One region of the Paenarthrobacter aromaticivorans genome, then DNA from elsewhere that is predicted to be linked to it. Evidence: riboswitches for the same ligand, from Rfam matches in the RefSeq annotation. Region 1 holds a riboswitch; each other region holds the start of a gene.
What was found. A riboswitch is a leader RNA that binds a small molecule or an ion and turns the genes downstream of it on or off. The one in region 1 is predicted to bind S-adenosylmethionine.
Positions count from the first base shown of each region.

Region 2: linked by a shared signal. The riboswitch ahead of KSW38_RS16915 (hypothetical protein) and the one ahead of KSW38_RS20490 (DUF1737 domain-containing protein) in region 1 are both predicted to bind S-adenosylmethionine.
Region 3: linked by a shared signal. The riboswitch ahead of metX (homoserine O-acetyltransferase MetX) and the one ahead of KSW38_RS20490 (DUF1737 domain-containing protein) in region 1 are both predicted to bind S-adenosylmethionine.

Region 1 is NZ_JAHOPC010000016.1:90,051-94,223, forward strand. Features, by position in the region: gene KSW38_RS20480 (aromatic amino acid ammonia-lyase) at 1-286, opposite strand, end outside; gene KSW38_RS20485 (NtaA/DmoA family FMN-dependent monooxygenase) at 289-1,617, opposite strand; SAM riboswitch class IV at 1,784-1,895, shown strand; gene KSW38_RS20490 (DUF1737 domain-containing protein) at 1,910-2,176, shown strand; gene KSW38_RS20495 (rhodanese-like domain-containing protein) at 2,173-2,583, shown strand; gene KSW38_RS20500 (O-succinylhomoserine sulfhydrylase) at 2,584-3,792, shown strand; gene KSW38_RS20505 (hypothetical protein) at 3,803-4,173, shown strand, end outside.
Region 2 is NZ_JAHOPC010000011.1:89,009-93,181, reverse strand. Features, by position in the region: gene KSW38_RS16925 (helix-turn-helix domain-containing protein) at 1-352, opposite strand, end outside; gene KSW38_RS16920 (sodium:solute symporter family protein) at 619-2,160, shown strand; SAM riboswitch class IV at 2,362-2,481, shown strand; gene KSW38_RS16915 (hypothetical protein) at 2,497-2,796, shown strand; gene KSW38_RS16910 (hypothetical protein) at 2,809-3,003, opposite strand; gene KSW38_RS16905 (VIT1/CCC1 transporter family protein) at 3,282-4,173, shown strand, end outside.
Region 3 is NZ_JAHOPC010000007.1:166,649-170,821, reverse strand. Features, by position in the region: gene KSW38_RS13135 (VOC family protein) at 1-614, opposite strand, end outside; gene KSW38_RS13130 (bifunctional o-acetylhomoserine/o-acetylserine sulfhydrylase) at 841-2,157, shown strand; SAM riboswitch class IV at 2,355-2,469, shown strand; gene metX (homoserine O-acetyltransferase MetX) at 2,484-3,605, shown strand; gene KSW38_RS13120 (hypothetical protein) at 3,612-4,043, opposite strand; gene KSW38_RS13115 (winged helix DNA-binding domain-containing protein) at 4,086-4,173, opposite strand, start outside.

The DNA of each region.
Region 1 (4,173 bases):
AGTCGCCCACGCCACTGTTGTGATACCTGACTACTTGGATTTGATAGGCAAGGACCGACCTCTCCTCCACAGCCGTATCGCGTCCGGATCCGAGGAGGGTGTTGAGGCCGTAGACTCTCTGACCTGAGGTCGCAGCACGCTCCAGCACTTCGCGTGAGCGGCCGATCAAAGACAACGCATCGTGGTTGAGTTTCACGTGAAACGCCGGATTCAAGGCAGCCTGCGCCACGCTTGCAGGGTCCACGGGCGATGTGCCGATCACCAGGGTCCTGGGTTCGGAGGACATCGTCAGAAGTCCAGAAGATTCTGGCGGAAGCCACCGTCGCCGTAACTCTTCCTCAGCAGGCCACGGCGTCGCAGTTCGGGGGTGAGCTTGTCCAACACGCCGTGCACAGTCACGGGGTCTACGAAGCCGGAGAAGAGGAAGCCGTCGCCGCCCACGGCCTCGCCGGTTTCTTGAAGATAGTCCGCGATCTCGGTAACCGTGCCGATAATCGAATCGCCGGCACCACCGCTTCGTGCCTGCAGGATCTGGCGCAGGGTAGACCCCGGAGGCGCTGCCTTGGCGAAGTGCTCCAACGTGCCTTGGTTGCTGTTGGTGCTCAATTCAGGCAACGGCGCATCGAGGTCGAACTGCTTGAAGTCGATCACTGACAGATAGGAGATCGAGTTGAGCTGGCTGTCGATATCACGCTGGGTAAGCTCACGGCGCTGCGCACGCAACTCCTCGGCCTCCGCTGTTGAACCAACCACGGTGGGCTTCAACACGAAAAGGACCTTAACGTCGTCGGGGTTCCTGCCCGCCTTCGCAGCCTCGGCACGGATGGAATCCCGGTAAGCCTTCATGCCGTCAACGCCACGCGCCAAGGCGATCGCCACATCTGCATGCCCACCCGCGAACGCTTTGCCCCGAGGAGAAGCACCGGCCTGCACCAGTACGGGCTCCTCCGGCAGAGGCGCCGTGTTTAGTGGACCCCTGACCTTGAAGAAGTCGCCTTGGTGGTTAATCGGATGCACTTTGGTGTGGTCGGCGAACACGCCCGCCTCAACGTCCTCGAGCACAGCGTCGGGTTCCCAGCTGCGCCAAAGCTGCCGGACGACGTCGACGAATTCTTCCGCCTTCTCATACCGAAGGTCGTGTTCAATCTGCTGATCCAAACCGTAATTCTGTGCTGCGAGGTCACTGCCGGAGGTGACAACGTTCCAGCCGAGCTGCCCCTCGGAGAAGTGCTGCAGCGTGGCCAAGAGCCGGGCGGCTGTGAAAGGCGGGTAGAACGATGCGCTGACCGTCGGCACAATTCCAAGGTGCTTGGTGGCGGAAAGAAGGTACGGCACCAGGGCCAATGGATCATGCTTGGGCGCAAACGAGGCGTGTGCCAGCGAGACCTCGGCGGAGCCGCCATAAGTATCAGGAACAGTGAGAGAGTCCTCGATAATAAAAAGATCAAGGCCGGATTGCTCGAACGCGCGCACGGCGTCTTGATACAGGGCAGGTTTCTTCCAGTCGTAACCCAGGCTGTAGCCGGGAGTTCCCCATCCCTGGACACCGAAACCGTGCCCCACGAACCATCCGAAATGCAGCATGGGCTTGAGTGTAGAACTGCCTTGTCCGTTCACCGCGACCTGATTTCTTGCGAAGTTACAGGGGGTCGTACTGCGTCAATTATGCTCCTGGGGCGTCATATTTGGGCCGCTACTCCAGCACCGGCCGGTTACGCAACATGACGAGCACGTAACCGCCTGCAAGTGCGGGCCGCCACCGCGGGATGCTACTTTTTTCTTGAGTAATGAGCACCAGCGCAAAGCCCTGACTTGCTGGTCGGCAACCCTCTCTCCGGCGGGGTGCCTCAGGTGACTACTCGGCGTATCGACACTTCGAACTGCAAGCGTGACTGAGGAGCACCAGCCAATGCCTGAACCCACTGAAGAAAAACTCTCCTACCGCCTGATTACAGGTCCGGATACCCGTGAATTCTGCGAGCGGATCACCACGGCCCTCGCCGACGGCTACGTGCTCCACGGCAGCCCGGCAGCCACGTTCAACGGCACGGATGTCATCGTGGCGCAGGCGGTCGTCCTGCCCGCTGCCATCGCCAACGCAGACGCCGCCGTCGCGAATGCCGTTGACCAACTGGAGAACGACGACGACGAAGAAGCATTCGAGGGACACGCATGAGTTACGCAGGTGACCTGACCCCGCAGGACGCGTGGGCCAAGCTTGAAGAAGGCGCCATCCTGGTGGACGTCCGCACCGAGGCCGAGTGGGCCCACATCGGCATTCCCGACACGAAGGCCACAGAGAATGATCCACTGTTCATTCAGTGGAACCTTGCCGGTGGCATCCCCAACTCCCGCTTCATCGAGGACTTGCAACAGCAGGCACCCGAGGGCGAGGGCGTGGAACTCGTTTTCATCTGCCGCTCAGGCCAGCGCTCCATCTCCGCCGCCATCGCCGCGACGCAGGCCGGGTTCACTGCCTACAACGTGCTTGAGGGCTTCGAAGGCGACCCGGACCGCTACGGCGAACGCACCATCAACGGCTGGAAAAACCGCGGCCTGCCAACGAACCTGGGGAATGACTAAGTGACTTTCAATCCCGATGCCGCCAGCTGGAGCCCTGACACACAGGCAGTACGCGGTGGCCTTGACCGTACCAACTTCCAGGAGACGTCCGAACCCGTTTTCCTGAACTCCGGCTTCGTCTACGAATCCGCTGCAGCCGCCGAACGCGCCTTCACCGGCGAGGACGAACGCTTCGTTTACTCCCGCTACGGCAACCCGTCCGTGGCCACGTTCCAGGAGCGGTTGCGGCTGCTCGAAGGAACCGAGGCATGCTTTGCGACGGCGTCCGGCATGTCTGCGGTCTTCACCGCCTTGGGTGCCCTGCTGGCAGCCGGGGACCGCGTGGTCGCTGCCCGTTCCTTGTTCGGCTCCTGCTTCGTGATCCTCAACGAGATCCTGCCGCGCTGGGGTGTCGAGACGGTATTCGTCGATGGTCCCGACCTCGACCAGTGGCGTGCTGCCCTCTCAGAACCGACCACCGCCGTGTTCTTCGAGTCGCCCTCCAACCCCATGCAGGAAATCGTGGACATCGCCGCCGTCAGCGAGCTTGCGCATGCTGCGGGAGCCACCGTCGTCGTCGACAATGTCTTTGCCACTCCGCTGCTGCAGCGTTGCGGCGAGCTGGGCGCGGACGTGATCGTGTACTCCGGCACCAAGCACATCGATGGCCAGGGGCGTGTCCTGGGCGGTGCGATCCTGGGCACCAAGGAATTCATCGATGGCCCGGTCAAGCAGCTGATGCGCCACACCGGTCCGTCGCTCTCCGCGTTCAACGCCTGGGTGTTGACCAAGGGCCTGGAAACCATTGGCTTGCGCGTGAACCACAGTTCGGCCTCCGCTTTGAAAATCGCGGAATGGCTGGAGCAGCAACCCGCCATCAACTGGGTCAAGTACCCCTTGCTGAAATCGCACCCTCAGTACGAGCTCGCAGCCAAGCAAATGAAGGCCGGCGGTACCGTGCTGACATTCGAGTTGCTGCCCTCGTCCGGGCGTTCCGCCAAGGACGCCGCGTTCGCGCTGTTGGACGGACTGCGCGTCATCGACATTTCCAACAACTTGGGCGACTCCAAGTCCCTCATCACGCACCCGGCCACCACCACGCACAGGGCCATGGGGCCCGAAGGGCGCGCGGCAATCGGCCTTTCAGACGGCGTGGTCCGTTTGTCCGTGGGGCTTGAAGACGTGGACGATCTCATCCTGGATCTGGAGAAGGCCCTCAAACAGGTCTAACCTTCATGCCATGAGCGTGAAGCATCCCTATCGCCGTGCCGGAACGGTCATCGTTGCCGGCACGGCGGTGTGGTTGGCAGGGATCTCACCAGTCTCGCGCGTCTACATCACCCCCGATGCCGTCGAACGTCTTCGTATGCTCGAGGCCGGGCAGCGTGGCTGGGTTATCGGGCAGCACCTCGCTGCTGCTGGAACCGTCGCGGTGCCGGTGGGATTCGCAGCCTTTGCCCGTCGTCTTCCGGGCGGACGGGCAAAGCGGTGGGCTGTTGCAGCCGCGGCCGCCTTGCTCGCAGGTGCCCCGCTCTTTGTATCCAGTTTGTCGCGTCGGGCCTCGGACCTGGAACGCTTTGCTTACGGCCGCGGATCCAATGCGCCATTCCT
Region 2 (4,173 bases), on a different contig from region 1:
CGATGGTGGCCTGAAGGATTTGCAGCCGCCGCTCCGATCGGGCTGTTAACAAGCGCTCCACAATGCCCTGGCCACCCAGGGAAATCCGGGGGCCGTCGTCGCGCCTGGTCAGGTGCGTTTCCGGAGCGGCAAACAAGTCTCCTACCGACACGGACAGGACCTGGCAAAGGGTTACAAGTGAAGCGACCGACGGCGAGGTCAGGTCGCGTTCGACACGGCTGAGGAAGCCTTTGGTTAGGCCTGTCGCGTCCGCCACTTGCTCGATGGTGAGTCGCTGCGCCTGGCGGGCTGCGCGGATTCTGGAACCGATAGCAACAGGAACGTTGCTTGGTTCAACGGGGAGAGCCTTCATTCACGAACCTTTCAGGCCTGTCATTGGGCCCTGTCATTGCAGCAATAGTAGCGGGACCGCGGGCCTCCGGAGCCCTTAACAGCCCGAGGATGACCAAAGCCCCTTGACTGTTACTCCCATCACAACATATCCTCATAGGCAACAAGTGTTGTCTGTGAGGCACAACACGATCCCCAATCTCCCATCATCAGCACGGAGACTTCGGCACTTCCCAGGAGTAACGTCGAAACCCCCAAACTCCGTGCACCAGCTCCAAGGAGCCACTCATGGACTCATCGTTCATAAACATCGCCATTGTGGTGGTGTACCTGCTTGCAATGCTTGCATTCGGTTGGTGGGGCAAGTCCCGCACCAAGAACAACAGCGACTTCCTGGTGGCTGGCCGCCGCCTGGGCCCCTTCCTTTACACAGGCACCATGGCCGCGGTTGTCCTTGGTGGCGCATCCACGGTCGGCGGCGTCGGCTTGGGCTACAAGTTCGGCATCTCAGGGATGTGGCTGGTAGTCGCAATCGGCTCCGGCGTCCTCCTGCTGAGCTTGCTCTTCGCTGGCACCATCCAGCGCCTGAAGATCTATACGGTTTCCCAAATGCTCAGCCTTCGCTACGGCAGCAAGGCCACGCAGACCTCCGGAATCGTGATGCTCGCCTACACCCTCATGCTCTGTGCCACGTCCACCGGCGCATACGCCACCATCTTCGTAGTCCTCTTCGACTGGGAACGCTGGATGGCGATCGCCGTCGGCGGCGCAATTGTGCTTGTTTACTCGACCATCGGTGGCATGTGGTCCATCACGCTGGCCGACCAGGTCCAGTTCATCATCAAGACCGTAGGCATCTTCTTCCTGATGCTCCCCTTCGTCATGAACGCGGCCGGAGGACTCGACGGAATCCGTGAGCGCGTCGATGCGAGCTTCTTCCAGATCGACGGCATCGGTGTCCAGACGATCATCACGTACTTCGTCGTTTACACCCTTGGACTCCTGATCGGCCAAGACATCTGGCAGCGCGTCTTCACGGCCAAGACTCCAAAGGTTGCACGCTGGGGTGGAGCTACCGCCGGCGTTTACTGCATCCTTTACGGTGTAGCCGGTGCCTTGATCGGCCTGGCCGCCCGGGTGGCGCTCCCCAACATCGATGTCGCCAACCTCGGCAAGGACGTGGTGTACGCCGAAGTGGCAACGCACATCCTGCCCATCGGCATTGGCGGCCTGGTCATGGCCGCAGCTGTTGCAGCCATGATGTCCACCGCTTCAGGTGCCCTGATTGCCGCCGCCACGGTGGCTCGCGCAGATGTTGTTCCGTTCGTCGCCAGCTGGTTCGGCAAGACCATCAACACCGACGACACCGAAAACCCTGAGCACGACGTCAAAGCCAACCGCTACTGGGTTCTGGGCCTGGGCATCGTTGCAGTGGTGATCTCCATGGCCGCGCAGGACGTGGTTGTTGCCCTCACCATTGCCTACGACATCCTGGTGGGCGGCCTCCTCGTCGCGATTCTCGGCGGCCTGGTGTGGAAGCGCGGAACCGGTATCGCCGCTGCATGGTCCATGGCAGTGGGCTCTGTATTGACCCTGGCACTGTTGATTCTGTTCGCTATTGGAGTCATTCCGAGCGTCGATGGCGTCTACGCCAACGAACCCATCTACTACGGCCTGGCGGCCTCGTTCGTGGCCTATGTCGTGATCTCCCTCCTCACGCCACCCACCGAACCCGAAGTCCGGGCCGCGTGGGACAAGCGCGTGGCCGGGGCAGTCTCGGAAGAACTGCCGCTGGAGGCCCACCCTGTCAGCAGCCACAACGCCAGCTAGCTGACGCCCAGCCCCGGGTAATGTTCGACGGCGGCGCCGCCCCTTTCCGGGGCGGCGTCGCCGTTGCGCTTTCCGTCCCGAGTCGCCGCGTTGTGGGTCCCACTCTGCGCCCCATCCACACCCCTTGGCACGCACACCAGGCCCCACAACAACCCACCCGCAGTTCTTCAGGACAGCACTCCTCCAGTACAGTGGTCCCAGCTTCAAGAGAGGTGGCGCAAAGCTCCGACTGGCCACACACCAACCCCATGTTCACGGGTGGTTCGGATGAGGAAGCGGCCCGCCCCGGACCAGAGACAACCGAGCGGGCAAGAGCACTCCCTAAAGGAGCAGTCCTTGCCGTACCAAGGTGTAGTCAGCCCAACTCAAACGACCCCCACCAAATCCGAGACGCCCACCGTTCCGGTGATTCCCGGCGTCGACCTTGTCCGTGGGACTGTGACCCTGTTCCTGAACGGTGGCCTGACCCGATTCCGGCACCCTGAAGCGCAGCTGTTGGCGCGTGCTCTTGCCCAGGCTGTGCGTCCATCGCGGTGGTGTGCATCGTCGAGGACGTTAACGGTGACTGTTGCAGCGCTGGGGCGTCCGGCCGGACTGGAGCGGCATTTCACCTTGGATGAGGAGGGCCCTGCCTAGAAGAAAAGAGTCCTAGAATTCTTCGTCTTCTTCCCCGCGGAATTCTTCGGTTTCATCCAGGGGGACAACCCGCTCGTCGTCTTCAGGGACGTCGATTTCCTCCACCCAGGGTTCGTCGACTTCCTGGTCTTCGCTGTAGTCGTAGGCGGGGTCTGACTCGATGGTCTCCCGTTCCGGGTGGTTGGCGTGCGGTTCGGTGGTGTCCATGCTGCAACCTCCGTCTGGTGGGCTGGCAAGCAGCCTGCTGACCGAGTGCGGGGAGGGCCCCCGCCCCTGTCCTTCCATCTGAGCACTGTGCCTGAAGAGGGTCAAGGCAACGGCCAACATGGACCCAAGGAAAGGCTCAAAGCAGAGGATTGCACCTTCGTAAATTAAGGCATGCCGAACATTCCAACTAAGGAATACCGGCCAAAAATCCGCGCCAATAAGCGGTACAGTGGGCGTGCAATGGGGCCGCAACTACCCCACCCAGCACAGGAGAAAAAGTGCAGAAGCACCAGGAATCCCACGGTTCGTCGAGCCCCGCTCCGGACCCCGCCCCCGGATCCGGAACACCGCCCCAACCAGCCCGGCCCACATCGGCGGACATCAGGCGGTGGCGTCAATACCTGGCCGACGAGCGAGCCGAAGCCGCCGTCTACCGGGAACTCGCCCAGCGTCGTGACGGCGAAGAACGCCAGATCCTGCTCGCCTTGGCCGAGGCAGAAGGAAGGCACGAGGCACACTGGCTCAAGCTCCTCGGAGAGCACGCTGGAATGCCGAAGGGGGCGTCCACCCGGAGCCAGCTACTTGGCTTCCTGGCCCGGCACTTCGGTTCGGTGTTCGTGCTCGCCCTGGCCCAGCGTGCGGAAGGCCGTTCCCCCTACGGTGCAGAACCCGCTGCCACTGCGGCCATGGTTGCCGACGAACAAATCCACGAAGAAGTTGTCAGGGGCCTTGCCACCCGTGGACGCAACAGGCTCTCCGGTACCTTCCGCGCTGCCGTTTTTGGGGCCAACGACGGCTTGGTGAGCAACCTTTCACTGGTCATGGGTATGGCCGCAACGGGCGTTCCCAGCCCGGTGGTCCTTATGAGCGGTGTTGCCGGATTGCTGGCCGGGGCCCTGTCCATGGGTGCCGGCGAGTACGTTTCGGTCCGCTCGCAACGGGAGTTGCTTAACGCCACGCTACCCACGCAGGCTACCCTCACGGCCGCCCCTTCTTTGGACATCGAACACAATGAGCTCGTGCTGGTGTACCTGGCCCGCGGCATGACCCGTGAGGCCGCCGAGCACCGTGCCGCCGAGCGCATGGGACTCTTCAGCTGCGACTGCGATCCCAGCCTCTCCTTGCAACCGGAGAAGGAGCAGCCCGCCGATGACCACGAAATGGTCGGCT
Region 3 (4,173 bases), on a different contig from region 1:
GTTTCGAAAGTGACGGACATGATGCCAGGCGTACCGTGCGGGGCCATCCACTGGACAGCGACGTCCTCGAGCGGCTTCTCCACGGGTTCGCCCAGCCATTCGGTAACGCGTTCCGCCGAGCCCGCAATCGTGAGGCTGGACATCTTGACGTCACTCTCGTAGACCTTGGACGGGTGCAGTGAGGGATCGCCCTCCCACTTGAGCAGGTACGGCACCTGGGGATCGGCGATCAAGCCGAGAATGCCGATCTGCTGCCACACGAGTTCGCGGCCATCCGGGAACTTGCGGTTGCCCGGAACAGCGGAGCGGCCGAGGCGTTCCTCGAAGGGGGCGAGGTCGTCAACGGCGACGCACCAGCCCATCCAACCGCCGCCAGCCGCCGAGCGTGCGCGGACTGCCTGGCCAAAGGGTGCCTTGTCAGAAGCAGGGTGGTCCAGGACCTCTACGACTTCCAGGTATTTGTTATCCGCCAAGGGAATGATCATGTTCCGGGTGCCGAAGCGCGGGTGCACTCCGCCCCGGACTGCGTCCACTCCCAGAGCTGCGGAAATTCGTTCGGTAGTGGCCAAAAGGCCATCTCGTTCACAAGCGTAAGAGACGTGATCCATGCGCATGGCTTCATCTTGGCACTTTGTGATCGGGGTCTCAGCTAAGGCGAGCCTAACTAACATGGGACGTTATTCCGCGCTACCGGAACGCGTCACGCCGGGTCGCGTAAAGACTGAAAAATACTGTCTTCGTCACAAAACTGTCCAAGTCCCCGGGCGCTTCCTAGACTGGCCCCAGCCCACGCCTACAGCGATCAACGGCAAATCCGCGCGCCACTAAGAGGAGAATTCAATGTCCCAAGGATGGTCTTTCGAAACCCGCCAGATCCACGCAGGCCAGGAGCCTGACTCTGCCACGGGAGCGCGGTCGCTTCCGATCTACCAGACCACGTCCTTCGTTTTCCCGAGCGCAGAGAGCGCAGCCAACCGCTTTGCACTGGCCGAGCTCGCCCCGATCTACACTCGTATCGGCAACCCAACACAGGATGCCGTGGAGCAACGGATCGCCAGCCTCGAAGGCGGGCTGGGCGCGTTGCTCCTTAGCTCAGGACAGGCCGCGGAAACCTTCGCCATCCTGAACATTGCCGAGGCCGGAGACCACGTCGTCGCCAGTCCCAGCCTTTATGGCGGCACCTACAACCTGCTGGCGCACACGCTGAAGAAGTTCGGCATCTCCGTGACGTTCGTGGAGGATCCGGACAACCTGGACCAGTGGCGGGACGCCGTGCAGCCCAACACCAAGCTGTTCTTCGGCGAGGTGGTGTCCAATCCGCGCCAAGACGTGCTGGACATCGAGGGTATTTCGCGCACCGCGCATGAGGCTGGTGTGCCGCTCATCGTGGATAACACGCTCGCCACCCCCTACCTCATCCGTCCCATCGAGTGGGGTGCGGACATCGTGGTGCACTCGGCTACCAAGTATCTGGGCGGCCACGGCGCAGCGATCGCCGGCGTGATCGTGGACTCCGGAAACTTTGACTTCGGCAAGGACCCGGAGCGCTTCCCTGGATTCAATACTCCCGACCCCAGCTACAACGGACTCGTTTACGCCCGTGACCTTGGCAAGGACGGCGCGCTTGGAGCCAACCTCTCCTACATTCTCAAGGCACGTGTGCAGTTGCTGCGTGATCTGGGTTCGGCGGTTTCCCCGTTCAACGCCTTCCTCATCGCCCAGGGGCTGGAAACCCTGAGCCTGCGGGTCGAGCGCCACGTCTCGAACGCCACCAAAGTAGCTGAGTGGTTGGAAGCCCATGACGACGTCGAGTCAGTCGCCTTCGCGGGCCTGCCGTCCAGCCCTTGGTACGACCGTGGCCGCAAGTACGGGCCCAGGGGTACCGGTGCAGTGGTGGCATTCAACATCAAGGGTGGCGTCGAGGCCGGTAAGCGATTCGTCGATGGCCTGGAGTTGCACTCCCATGTTGCCAACATTGGTGACGTCCGCTCGCTGGTTATCCACCCGGCGTCGACTACCCACAGCCAGCTCACGGCCGAACAGCAGTTGGTTGCGGGCGTGAATCCAGGCCTTGTCCGCCTGTCCGTGGGAATAGAGCATGTGGACGACATCATTGCTGACCTGGAGGCCGGTTTCCGGGCTGCCAAAGGCGCTTAGGGGGAGTCCGATTACGGCAGCTGAACCTCGCGTTTGAGCCGTTAAGACAACGCCTGCGCGGCGTGGCCGCCTGTCGACGAAAATTCGCCGGGCGGCCCTCCGCAGTGCGTGTTCCTGAACGAAGCGGCCCCAAACCGTCACACAGCTGTCACATTCTTCGCCAAAACAGCGGTATTTTTCCTAGACTCTACGTATTAGGTCATGAGTGCCAGTGACAGCCCCGGCTTGCTGGCCGGCAACCCTCCTCCGCGGTGGGGTGCCCCGGGTGAAGACCTGGCCTGTCGCACGCAAGGCGGCAGGCAAGCGCGAGGTTAGGTGTCAAAGGAATGACCATTACTGCTACAGCACCCCCAAAACCAGGCAAAGAAGATGGGACGGTCAAGTACGCCGGCGTAGGTTCGCTGGAACTTGAAGCCGGCGGTTTTCTCCCGGACGTTGTGCTTGCCTACGAGACCTGGGGTCAGTTGAACGAGGATGCGTCCAACGCCGTCCTGGTTCAGCACGCACTGACGGGAAGCACGCACGTGGCCCGCGGTGCCACCGATGAGGAAGGCTGGTGGGAGCAACTCGTTGGCCCCGGTGCGACGATCGACACCAACCGGTTCTTCGTCATCTCCATCAACATCGTGGGCGGCTGTTACGGCAGTACAGGCCCGTCGTCCGAGGCGCCAGACGGGCGGCCTTGGGGATCCCGCTTCCCGCTGATCACTTTGCGCGACAGCACGGTGGCCGAAGCCCGCCTCGCGGATGCGTTGGGGATCAAGGCATGGCACGCCGTCCTTGGCGGTTCCATGGGCGGGGCGCGGGCACTTGAATGGGCGGTGACCTTCCCTGAGCGTGTTCAGCGGTGCGCGGTTATTTCTGTCGGCGCCTACAGCACGGCCGAGCAAATCGCGTTCGCCCAGTCGCAGACGCTCGCCATCCGCCAGGACCCGAACTTCAACAACGGCGATTACTACGGCGGCCCAACACCGGAGGCGGGCCTTGCCTTGGCCCGACGCATAGCGCACATCACGTACCGGTCAGCGCTGGAGCTTGATTTCCGTTTCGGCCGGGAAGCCCAGCACCAAGAGACGCCCCTGGCCGCTCCGGTCCTCGGGGAGCGTGGCCGCTACCAGGTGGAAAGTTACCTCGACCACCAAGGCACCAAGCTGGTGCGCCGGTTCGATGCGAACAGTTACATCGCCATCACCGAGGCACTCATGTCCCACGACATCAGCCGGGGCCGGGGCACCTTGCAGGAAGCCTTGGCCACCGCCACTGCTGAATTCTTTGTGGCAGCCGTCGACTCCGACCGCCTTTATTTTCCGGCCCAGTCATTGGAACTGGCGCAAAATCTGCCAGGCAATGTGCCCGTCCACGTGATCGAAGCCCCCATCGGACACGATGGCTTCCTCACCGAAATCGGGCAGCTGTCAGCCCAACTACGCGAGGCTTTCTTCGCCTAAGCCGGCTCATCCGTTCATGATGTCGCCGCGCTGCTTCATGTAGTCCTCCATCGCGATCTCGCCGTTGCTGAACTTGAGGTCCAGTTCGGCGAGCTTTCGCGCGCGGAATCCTTGCTGCTCAGAGCCGCTGTGGCTCGGAAACGTAGGTGAAGAAGCGTTCGACGCCGGTCCTGGCGGCGGTGGGGCATCGGCAGGGCGGATGGTGGTGGGTTCCCCGGGATAGCCCGGGTAGTTCTGGGTGGGATATGGCGGTGCCGGATAATTCTGCTGCGGGTAACCCGGTCCGGGAAGATTCTGCGGAGGATAGCCGGGGCCCGGATAGTTTGGGCCCGGGAAATTACGGTCCTGAAGCCGGCGGGCCCGGGACCGGTTGTAAAGGCGGATCCCCATGGGAATCAGCCACGAGCAGACGATGATCCAGAAGATCAGATTGTTCACGGTGCAGGCCTCCTAGGTCTTAACCCAGCTTAGTCCCGCGGTTCACACCCGCTTTGTCTCCATGCCCAGGAACCTCCCGTAGCGTTCCACTTCTGCATCCAGGGCTTGTTGTTCGGCTGTTGTGACCGGC